One region of the Pseudomonas triticicola genome, then DNA from elsewhere that is predicted to be linked to it. Evidence: riboswitches for the same ligand, from Rfam matches in the RefSeq annotation. Region 1 holds a riboswitch; each other region holds the start of a gene.
What was found. Region 1 has a riboswitch for cobalamin ahead of KVG85_RS05360 (ABC transporter substrate-binding protein). Riboswitches for the same ligand answer to the same signal wherever they lie in the genome.
Positions count from the first base shown of each region.

Region 2: it holds a riboswitch for cobalamin, as region 1 does, so the genes downstream of both, cobW (cobalamin biosynthesis protein CobW) here and KVG85_RS05360 (ABC transporter substrate-binding protein) in region 1, are expected to answer to the same signal.
Region 3: it holds a riboswitch for cobalamin, as region 1 does, so the genes downstream of both, cobO (cob(I)yrinic acid a,c-diamide adenosyltransferase) here and KVG85_RS05360 (ABC transporter substrate-binding protein) in region 1, are expected to answer to the same signal.

Region 1 is NZ_JAHSTX010000001.1:1,161,110-1,164,378, reverse strand. Features, by position in the region: gene map (type I methionyl aminopeptidase) at 1-705, opposite strand, end outside; gene KVG85_RS05365 (ParD-like family protein) at 702-929, opposite strand; cobalamin riboswitch at 1,050-1,243, shown strand; gene KVG85_RS05360 (ABC transporter substrate-binding protein) at 1,384-2,397, shown strand; gene KVG85_RS05355 (FecCD family ABC transporter permease) at 2,394-3,269, shown strand, end outside.
Region 2 is NZ_JAHSTX010000001.1:1,885,952-1,889,220, reverse strand. Features, by position in the region: gene KVG85_RS08460 (CbtA family protein) at 1-289, opposite strand, end outside; gene KVG85_RS08455 (CbtB domain-containing protein) at 301-498, opposite strand; cobalamin riboswitch at 622-840, opposite strand; cobalamin riboswitch at 1,700-1,911, shown strand; gene cobW (cobalamin biosynthesis protein CobW) at 2,011-3,075, shown strand; gene cobN (cobaltochelatase subunit CobN) at 3,079-3,269, shown strand, end outside.
Region 3 is NZ_JAHSTX010000001.1:2,722,159-2,725,427, reverse strand. Features, by position in the region: gene KVG85_RS12075 (PQQ-dependent sugar dehydrogenase) at 1-809, opposite strand, end outside; gene KVG85_RS12070 (hypothetical protein) at 876-1,460, opposite strand; cobalamin riboswitch at 1,624-1,853, shown strand; gene cobO (cob(I)yrinic acid a,c-diamide adenosyltransferase) at 1,936-2,547, shown strand; gene KVG85_RS12060 (cobyrinic acid a,c-diamide synthase CobB) at 2,544-3,269, shown strand, end outside.

The DNA of each region.
Region 1 (3,269 bases):
CCACTGCGCCGACAAGGAGCCATCCTTGGTCAATACGGTCCAGCCATCCGGCATGTTCTTCACATGGCGTTTGCCGGCATTGAGCATGGGCTCCACGGTGAAAATCATCCCGGCCTTGAGTTTCAGGCCCTGATTGGGAAAGCCGTAATGCAGTATCTGCGGTTCATCGTGATAGACCTTGCCGATGCCATGGCCGCAATACTCGCGCACCACGCTGAAGCCCTCCGCCTCCGCCAGGCTCTGGATCGCATGACCGATATCGCCCAGCGTTGCGCCCGGCTTCACTGCACGGATGCCTGCGCACATGGCTTCGTAGGTGGTCTTGATCAGGTGCTGCGCTTCAGGAGTCGCCTCGCCCACCACATACATGCGGCTGGTATCACCGAACCAGCCGTCCTTGATCACCGCGATGTCGAGGTTGACGATGTCGCCGTCTTTCAATGGCGTACCCGATGGAATGCCGTGGCACACCACATCGTTGACCGACGCGCAGACGGTTTTCGGAAAGCCGTGATAACCGACGTTGGCCGGCACGGCTTTCTGCACATTGACGATGTAGTCGTTGCACAACCGGTCCAGCTCATCGGTGGTCACCCCGGCCTTCACATGCGGCACCAGCATCGCCAGCACTTCGGCGGCGAGTTTGCCGGCGGCGCGGGATTTTTCGATGTCGGCCGGCGTGTTGATCTTGATCTGGTTTCTCATGCGCTGACGGTTTCCTGAGTCAGTTGTTGCAGATCCAGTCCGCCGTTCTGTTCGGCGCGGATCAGCAGGCGGCAAATGGCGCTGTGGTCGAGGTTGGGATGCAGCTCGGCGAGCATGCCGATGCGCATCCAGTGCTCGGCCTGCGCGTTGATCGAGCGGCTGAGGGCGTTGCTGGAGATGCGCAGGTTCTCGTGCATGTCCTCTGAAATTTTTACGATGCCCATATTTGTATCCGATACGAAATGTATATGGATCGTATATTAATCAGTGCATACGGCCGATTGCAATGCCGACGGCAAAATCGACGCTGTGGCAGATTCGCCTCCCCCTCCACCGTGCAAATCGACTACCATGCCGCCGCCGGTTTCCACACGGAATTAATAGGGAATCCGAAATGCTTGCACAGCATCAATCGGAACTGCCCCCGCAACTGTAGGTGCCGAGCCTGCTCCTCGACTGCCACTGGGTGAATCCCGGGAAGGCCGGAGCGTGGCGATGACGCATCAGTCAGGAGACCTGCCGGCACAGTGACTGACTAACCGGCGGGGTGTCCGGGAAGGACATCGTGCCGCGCGTATTTTCCCCGTGCCGGCCTTGCGCAGTTTCCACGACCGCGCCCGAGGTGTGTTTCCAAACCGTACCCGCCCGCTCCCGTACGGTTCCCCTGGAGACTGCCCCATGCTGCTGCCCCGCGTTGCCACCCTGCTCACCGCTCTGAGCCTTTGCGCCCTGGCGCAAGCGTCGCCGACTGCGTATCCGCTGACCGTGGAGAACTGCGGCAGCAGCCTGACCTTTCAGCACGCGCCCGCGCGCACGGTGACCATCGGCCAGGCCGGTACGGAAATGCTTTATGCCTTGGGCCTGGGCGACAAAGTCGTCGGCACCTCACTGTGGTTCAACGACGTGCTGGGCACATACAAAGCGCAGAACGACAGGATCGAGCGCCTCGCCGACAACGAGCCGAGTTTCGAAGCGGTGATCGCCAAACGCCCGGAACTGGTAGCCGTCGAGCTGGAATGGATGGTCGGCCCGCAAGGCGCGGTCGGCACCCGCGAGCAGTTTCATGAACTGAAGATTCCTACCTATCTGCTGCCCTCCGACTGCGAAGCCAAGGACAACCTCGTCGGCTCGGACGGCACGCGGCTGGCGCCGTTTCGCATCGACAGCATCTACAAAGCCGTGAGCCAGCTCGCAGCGATTTTCGATGTGCAGGCGCGTGGCGAGCAGCTCAATGACCAGCTCAAAGCCAGCCTCGCGCAGTCGATCGCCACGGCGAAAAAGCAGCAGCGCAAAGACGTCAGCGCCCTGGTGTGGTTCTCCAGCGCCGAGATGGACATCGAGCCTTTCGTGGCCGGGCACAAAGGCGTTCCCGATTTCATGCTCAGCACCCTCGGCGTGCGCAACGTGGTCGAGTCGGATGAAGAATGGCCGACCGTCGGCTGGGAAACCATCGCCAAGGCCAACCCGACATTTCTGGTGATCGCGCGCATGGATCGTCGACGTTTCCCGGCGGACGACTATCAGAAAAAACTCGCCTTCCTGCGCAGTGATCCGGTGACGCGCAACATGGACGCGGTCAAGCACAACCGCATCATCATCCTTGACGCCATGGCCATGCAGGCCAGCCTGCGCACCTTCGACGGCCTCGCACAACTGGCCAGCGCCATCAACGGCTACGACCTGTCGCCATGAGCAGACGCCTGATCCGTTTGCTGCTGGTGCTGTTGACGCTGTCGGTCGCACTGATTGGCGGCGTGGCCATTGGCGAGACTTCGATCGAGCCGAGCGTAGTGTTGCAGGTGCTGGCCAACAAGCTGTGGGGCGCCGGTTATGTGCTCGACCCGATCGACGAAGGCATCGTCTGGAACTATCGCCTGACCCGCGCGCTGGTCGCGGCGGCCTGCGGCGCCGGCCTGGCGACGTGCGGGGTGATCCTGCAATCGCTGCTGCGCAATCCGTTGGCCGATCCGTATCTGCTGGGAATTTCTGCTGGCGCCTCGACTGGCGCGGTGATGGTCGCCCTGCTTGGCGTCGGCGCCGGGGCGATTTCATTGTCGGTCGGTGCCTTTGCCGGCGCGGTGACCGCGTTCGTACTGGTGATTTTGTTGGCACGGGTCAGCGGCTCGGCCAGTGGCACCGGGCAGATCATTCTGGCCGGGATTGCCGGCTCGCAACTGTTCAACGCCCTCACCGCTTTTCTGATCACCCGCTCGGCCAGCTCCGAACAAGCGCGCGGCATCATGTTCTGGCTGCTGGGCAATCTCGGCGGCGTACGCTGGCCGTCGGTGTGGCTGGCGGTGCCGGTGGCGGTGTTGGGCTTGGTTGTTTGTCTGTGGCATCGCCGAGCCTTGGATGCGTTCACCTTTGGCGCGGACTCGGCAGCCTCCCTCGGCATTGCCGTGCGCCGCGTGCAGATTCTGTTGATCGGCTGCGCCGCGCTGGTGACGGCGGTGATGGTGTCGATTGTCGGCTCGATCGGTTTTGTCGGCCTGGTGATTCCCCATGCCGCGCGGTTGTTGCTCGGCACGGGGCATGCGCGTCTGTTGCCCGCCAGTGCGCTGGGC
Region 2 (3,269 bases), 720 kb from region 1:
AGGTGTACAGGCCGGCGAGCATGAGGGCGAAACCCACCGCCACCACCAGATTGCCGCCAGTAGTCGAGACCACGCGCTGCCAGCCGTCTTCCGGCTCCCAGGCTTCGCCATCATGGCTGTGGGCGGCGGTGCCGGCGGCGTGTTCGTGAACTTGCGCGACCGGTTCGGATTTCTCGAAGGTTTCGGCCTGCAGAATCAGTGGCGAAACCCAGAAACTCTGCAGCAGGGTCAGCAGCAGGGCGGCCAGCAAGCCGGTGAAGCCTGCGGTTTGCGCGATACGCTTGATCATCTCGGCAAGCCTCAGTGGCACGGGAACGCGGCGCTGTGGCGGGTATCGTGGGCGGCGTTGTGCACCGCCTCGATGTGCGAGAAACCGGCGAACCAGACCAGGCTGGCACCGAGGATCGAGGCGAAGAGGGCGGCGGCCACGCGTTGGCCGAGTGTGGTGCTGCTGGAGATGTGGTCAGTGTGGCTGACGGTATTGCTGATGATCGACATAGCGCTTCCCTCTGAAATGTCAGCGGGTAAACAGAGCGCACGAAAATCCCTGCGAGCCGGGCACGCAGGGATTTCGAACAGCGCCCGCCCACCGCGGGTTTGTTTGTGGTCAGCGACGCTTGCGCGCGCTGGGTGTTGCGGGCCGGTCTCCGGGCTTGCGAGGGGCTGGCTTGTCGCCGACCTGCAAGCGTCACCTTCCCATGCCGGGGCACAGTGGATCTGACGCTTCGCTCGCTTACCGTTGCGGGGGCAGCACCGGACTGACATGGCTTTGAGTAAAGCACATGATTCACCGGTTTCCCGTTTCACCCTGTGAAGGGCACCCGTAACAAGGTGGGCAGGAGAACATGGGTTTGGGTTTTTAGTCAATTTCCGGGGAGTTTTCGGTGCTGCGGTGGGGGATTTTTCTGATGTTTTTGTGTGTATATCCGTTGCTGCGGGTGTTGCTGATTACGGTTTCGCCCTTACGGCGAGGCACTTTTTCCAAACGCCGAAAAGTACCCAAAAAGGCTTGCTCCTACGTTCGGCCTTCGCAGGCTCGGGTTCCTTCGCTGCGGGACTGATCCGGGCGCAGCGGCTCCGGTTTGCTTCGCTGCACCTCCTTGCGCTGTGTCTGGCTGCGCCAGACGGTCGCTGCGCTCCCACGCCCGGATCAATCCCTCCACTCAGCCTTCCGACGTCGCCGGTGGATCAAGATCAAGAGCACTCGAGCTTGCGCTCATTGTTGAGTGGTGAAAAGCGTGTGGTCTGCTTTGGATCTGTGTTGGATTCGCCCCTCATCGGAACGCCGCCCGCCCAGCCCTCTCCCGAGGGAGAGGGAGCCGATTTGCGGGCTTTTCAGAATCTGCATTCGACTCGATATCGCAAGTCGGCGTATTTCGCCTGAACACCTCGGTCAGTCCCCTCTCCCTCCGGGAGAGGGCTAGGGTGAGGGGCTTTTGCTCTGGCTCTTGATCTTTTGCCCCTTCGGCAGGCTTCGTTACGGGATCGGTCCCGTAACGAAGGTACCCCGAGCCCCAGCGAGCGGGCCGTACGCCGGGGCAAAGCCTTTTGCTTACTTTTTGCTGGGCCGGCATTCCGGTGTTTGAAAAAGTGAGTCGCTGTAAGAGCGAAACCGCCAGCGGCAGCACCCGAAGCAACGGATATGCCCCCAACCGCAAGGCTCAACACCTGCGCCCATTGACCCATCCCCACACCATGCGTAGCCTTGCGCTTTCGAGGTTCTTCGGCACTCGCCGAAGCTAAGAAGGGAACGCGGTCAAAGCCGCGGCTGCCCCCGCAACTGTGAACGGTGATGTTCGTTGCCACGCCACTGCCAGCTCAACCGATGAGCCAGCGGGAAGGCGCAATGAACGCCAGGCCCAGCGCCTGAACGCCGTCAGCCAGGAGACCTGCCTCGTCACAGATTCTCACTACAACCGGGCGGGGTGATCCGGTGGCGAATGCTTCCGGCGTGCATGCGCGCTGCCGGTTCTCGTCCCGTATGCCCGCCGCTTGCCAAAGGGCATACCGATGAAAACACTGGCCAAACTCCCCGTCACCATCGTCACCGGTTTCCTCGGTTCAGGCAAAACCACGCTGCTGCGGCACATGCTCGATAACGCTCAGGGCCGGCGCATTGCGGTGATCGTCAATGAGTTTGGCGAGCTCGGCATCGACGGTGAAATCCTCAAGCAATGCACCATCGGCTGCACCGAAGAAGAGGCCAGCGGCCGCGTATATGAGCTGGCCAACGGCTGCCTGTGCTGCACGGTGCAGGAAGAGTTCTTTCCGGTGATGCGCGAACTGGTGGCCCGTCGCGGTGACCTTGATCACATCCTTATCGAAACCTCCGGCCTGGCCCTGCCAAAACCGCTGGTGCAAGCCTTCCAGTGGCCGGAAATCCGTAGCGCCTGTACCGTTGACGCGGTGATCACCGTGGTCGACAGCCCGGCCGTCGCTGCTGGCACCTTCGCAGCGTTCCCGGATCAGGTCGATGCCCAGCGCAAACTCGATCCGAACCTTGATCACGAGTCGCCGCTGCACGAGTTGTTCGCAGATCAACTGGCCAGTGCTGACCTGGTCATCCTCAACAAAGCCGACCAGACCAGCGCGGAAGATCTGGCTCGGGTGCGCGCAGAAGTCGCCGAAGAGCTGCCGCCAGCAGTCAAAATCATCGAAGCCAGCAACGGCCGCCTGCCGCTCGACGTGCTGATCGGTCTCGGTGCCGGCTCCGAGGAGCACATCGACAGCCGCCACAGTCACCACGATCACCATCACGACGGTGATGACGACGACCACGATCACGACGCCTTCGATTCGATCTCCATCGAACTGCCGCAAGCCGACGAAAGCCTGCTGCTCGACGCGCTGACGCAATTGGTGGTGCAGCACGGCATTCTGCGCGTGAAAGGCTTCGCGGCGATTCCGAACAAGCCGATGCGCCTGTTGATCCAGGGTGTGGGCACGCGTTTCGACAAGCATTTCGACCGTCAGTGGGGCGCCGAAGAAGCGCGCGTCACGCGTCTGGTGCTGATCGGTCAGGAACTCGATGCCGCACAACTCGAAGCGCAATTGCGCGCTGCGCTCAGCGTTTAAGCCATGCACCTGCTCAGGACCCAGCCCGGCGGTTTCGTCTCGGATGACAACATTGCCGACCTTGGCCAAACCCCCGCCGAGCTGGTGATCCTGTGCAGCGGCGATTCCAGCCTGGCGCTGCTTGCCGAGGCTGCGCAGCAATTGCCCGATGACTACCCGAGCCTGCGTCTGGCCAACCCGATGCAGGTGCAGAA
Region 3 (3,269 bases), 1.6 Mb from region 1:
CTGGTAGGTTCCCAGGCGAGGCCGTTGGGGTTGCGGATGCCCGAGGCGAAGATCCGGTGATTGCCGGTCGCACGATCCACTTCCCAGATCGCCGCGCGGCCTTCTTCCTGATCCAGACCGTTTTCGCCAACGTTACTGTTCGAGCCGACGGTGACGTAGAGCTTGTTGCCGTCCTTGCTGGCGATGACGTTCTTGGTCCAGTGGTGATTCAGCGTGCCGCCAGGCAAGTCTACGACTTTGATCGGTTGGGTCTTGATCTCGGTGGCGCCCGGCTCGTAGTTGAAGCGCAGCAGGCGGTCGGTGTCGGCCACATACAAATCATTGCCGACGAGCGTCATGCCAAACGGCGAATTGAGGTTCTGCAGAAACACCGTGCGGGTTTCCGCGACGCCATCGTGGTCGGCATCACGCAGCAGGGTGATGCGGTTCGGGCTGGGTACGCCGGCACCGGCCTTGCCCATGACTTTCTTCATCACCCAGCCACGAATGCCTTTGCTGTCATCGGGCTTGGGCGGCGCATTGGTTTCCGCCACCAGCACATCGCCGTTGGGCAGCACGTAGAGCCAGCGCGGGTGATCAAGGCCTTCGGCAAACGCGGCGACCTGGGTGCCGGCCGCTGCGGTCGGTTTCGCGCCGTCCGGCCAGCCCACCGCCGGGGCGATGTTGACTGTCGGGATCAGCGTCTTGTTCGGTTCGGGCAGTTTCGGCGATGGGCCGGTGCCGTCGGAGACTTGCAGGCTGGAGGTTTCACCGCAGGCAGCGAGCCCGCCAGCGACGGCGATGATGAGAGCGAGTTGGGCCTTGCGCATTGCTGATCTTCCCTATGAATGCATTCCTAAACATAGAGGAGGGCGCAGGCCCGATGGTTCAACTGCTCAACCGCGGGCTTCCTTGAACAGCACGGCGATGCCCGGATGATAGTTGCCAGCGTCGCTGTGCAATTTGCGATAGGCGTAGGGGAAATACCAGGCGACTGCGCAGGTGTGTTCCTTTTGCAGGTCGTCGACCATGTCCTGCAGTTCTTCGGGGCTGGCGCTGTGCTGGGCTTTTTGCGGAGCAACGAACAGGCACCCGAGCTTGAGATCGCTGGTGTAGCTGATGCGCTTGGCATCAATGGTGATGTCGAGCAGGGCTTGGGTCAGGTTGAGGTTGTTGACCCGTGGCCAGCGTTGCGTGGCCTGAATGAACGCGCGGTCGTCGCTGCCGGCGATCAGCAGATCGGCACGGGCATTGCGCTCGCCTTCTTCGTTCTGTTTGCGCGTGGCCGTGTCATTCAGCGTGACCATTTCAGCCATCCACGCCGCTGCCGCGAGCAGACCGAGATTGGCTTTCTCGTCGTGCCAATATGGCGTGTCGTTGTCGCCGCGTACGGTGTTGTAGCGATCGATACAGTCAAACCAGCGTTCCAGCACCGGGCGCAGGAATTCCAGGCGCGGGTTGCTGATGATCATGCCTTGCATCGTCGTCATCCTTATTGTTGTAGTGGGCTTTTTGGAAAAAAGCATGGCCCTTTGATATCACTTGTCACAGTCTGGCACAAGATTGCCGCTGCACAATTGATCAGCGGCAGTTATTCGCGCGCAAAGCGCCTCTTCAATTGACGCTCCACCCCCAACCCTCTAACCTTCGCCGCTTGTTTCAGGTGCTCTGTGGCCCCGCGTCGACAGAGTGAAACAGGGAAGCCGGTGAGGGTGGTCTTCAAGCGAAGCCACGATGATCCCGGCGCTGCCCCCGCAACGGTAAATGAGTGAAAACTGCGCCTTGAGCCACTGCCTCGAAAGAAGCGGGAAGGCGCGCAGTCCGGCGAAACGCCGCTCATGAGCCCGGAGACCGGCCTGATCCATCTCAGCGGCATCACGGTGGGCGATGCCAGGCTTTTTGCCGTCTATTCTTGTGCCTGCCCGCCGTTATCCAGCCTCAACGGAGAGCTCCCCCATGATTGATTCCCCCGAGCGTGACGAACGCCATCTGGCGCGCATGCAGCGCAAGAAAGCCGTGATCGACGAACGCATCGCCAACTCGCCCGACGAATGTGGCCTGGTGCTGGTGCTGACCGGCAACGGCAAAGGCAAGAGCAGCTCGGCATTCGGCATGCTCGCCCGCGCAATGGGCCACGGCATGCAGTGCGGCGTGGTGCAGTTCATCAAGGGCCGCAACAGCACTGGCGAAGAATTGTTTTTCCGCCGCTTTCCCGAGCAGGTGCGTTTCCACGTCATGGGCGAAGGCTTCACTTGGGAAACCCAGGATCGCCAGCGTGACATCGCCGCTGCCACCGCCGCTTGGGAAGTCTCGCGCGAATTGTTGCGCGACCCTTCGATCGGTCTGGTGGTGTTCGACGAATTGAACATCGCCCTCAAGCACGGCTACCTCGATCTCGATCAGGTGCTCAGTGATTTGCAGGCGCGCCCGCCGATGCAGCATGTGGTCGTCACCGGTCGCGGCGCCAAGCCGGAAATGATCGAAATGGGCGACACGGTCACCGAAATGGGCATGCTCAAGCACGCCTTTCAAGCCGGGATCAAAGCGCAGAAAGGCGTCGAACTTTGAAGCAACCACGTCACTGCCCGGCGGTGCTGATCGCCGCTCCGGCCTCCGGTCAGGGCAAGACCACCGTCACCGCCGCACTCGCCCGTTTGCATCGCAACCAAGGGCGCAAGGTGCGCGTGTTCAAATGCGGGCCGGACTTTCTCGACCCGATGATCCTCGAGCGCGCCAGCGGTGCGCCGGTGTATCAATTGGACATGTGGATGGTCGGCGAGCAGGAAAGTCGCCGGCTGTTGTGGGAAGCCGCCGCCGAAGCCGACCTGATTCTGATCGAGGGCGTGATGGGCCTGTTCGACGGCACGCCATCCAGCGCTGATCTGGCGCGCCACTTCGGTGTGCCGGTGCTCGGCGTGATCGACGGCACCGCCATGGCGCAGACCTTTGGCGCCTTGGCGCTGGGCCTGGCGAAGTATCAGCCGGACTTGCCGTTCGCTGGCGTGCTGGCCAACCGCGTCGGCACCTTGCGCCATGCGCAATTGCTCGAAGGCAGCCTCACCGAAGGTTTGCGCTGGTACGGTGCGCTGTCCCGCGAGACCGGCATCGAATTGCCGAGCCGCCACCTCGGCCTGGTCCAGGCCAGCGAATTGAATGATCTGGATCTGCGCCTCGACGCGGCCGCCGATGCGCTGGCCAGCAGTTGCCAGGTTGCGCTGCCCCCCGCCGTTGAATTCGCCGCGCCTGACCTCATCGCCGCCGAGCCTCTATTAAAAGGTGTGCGCATCGCC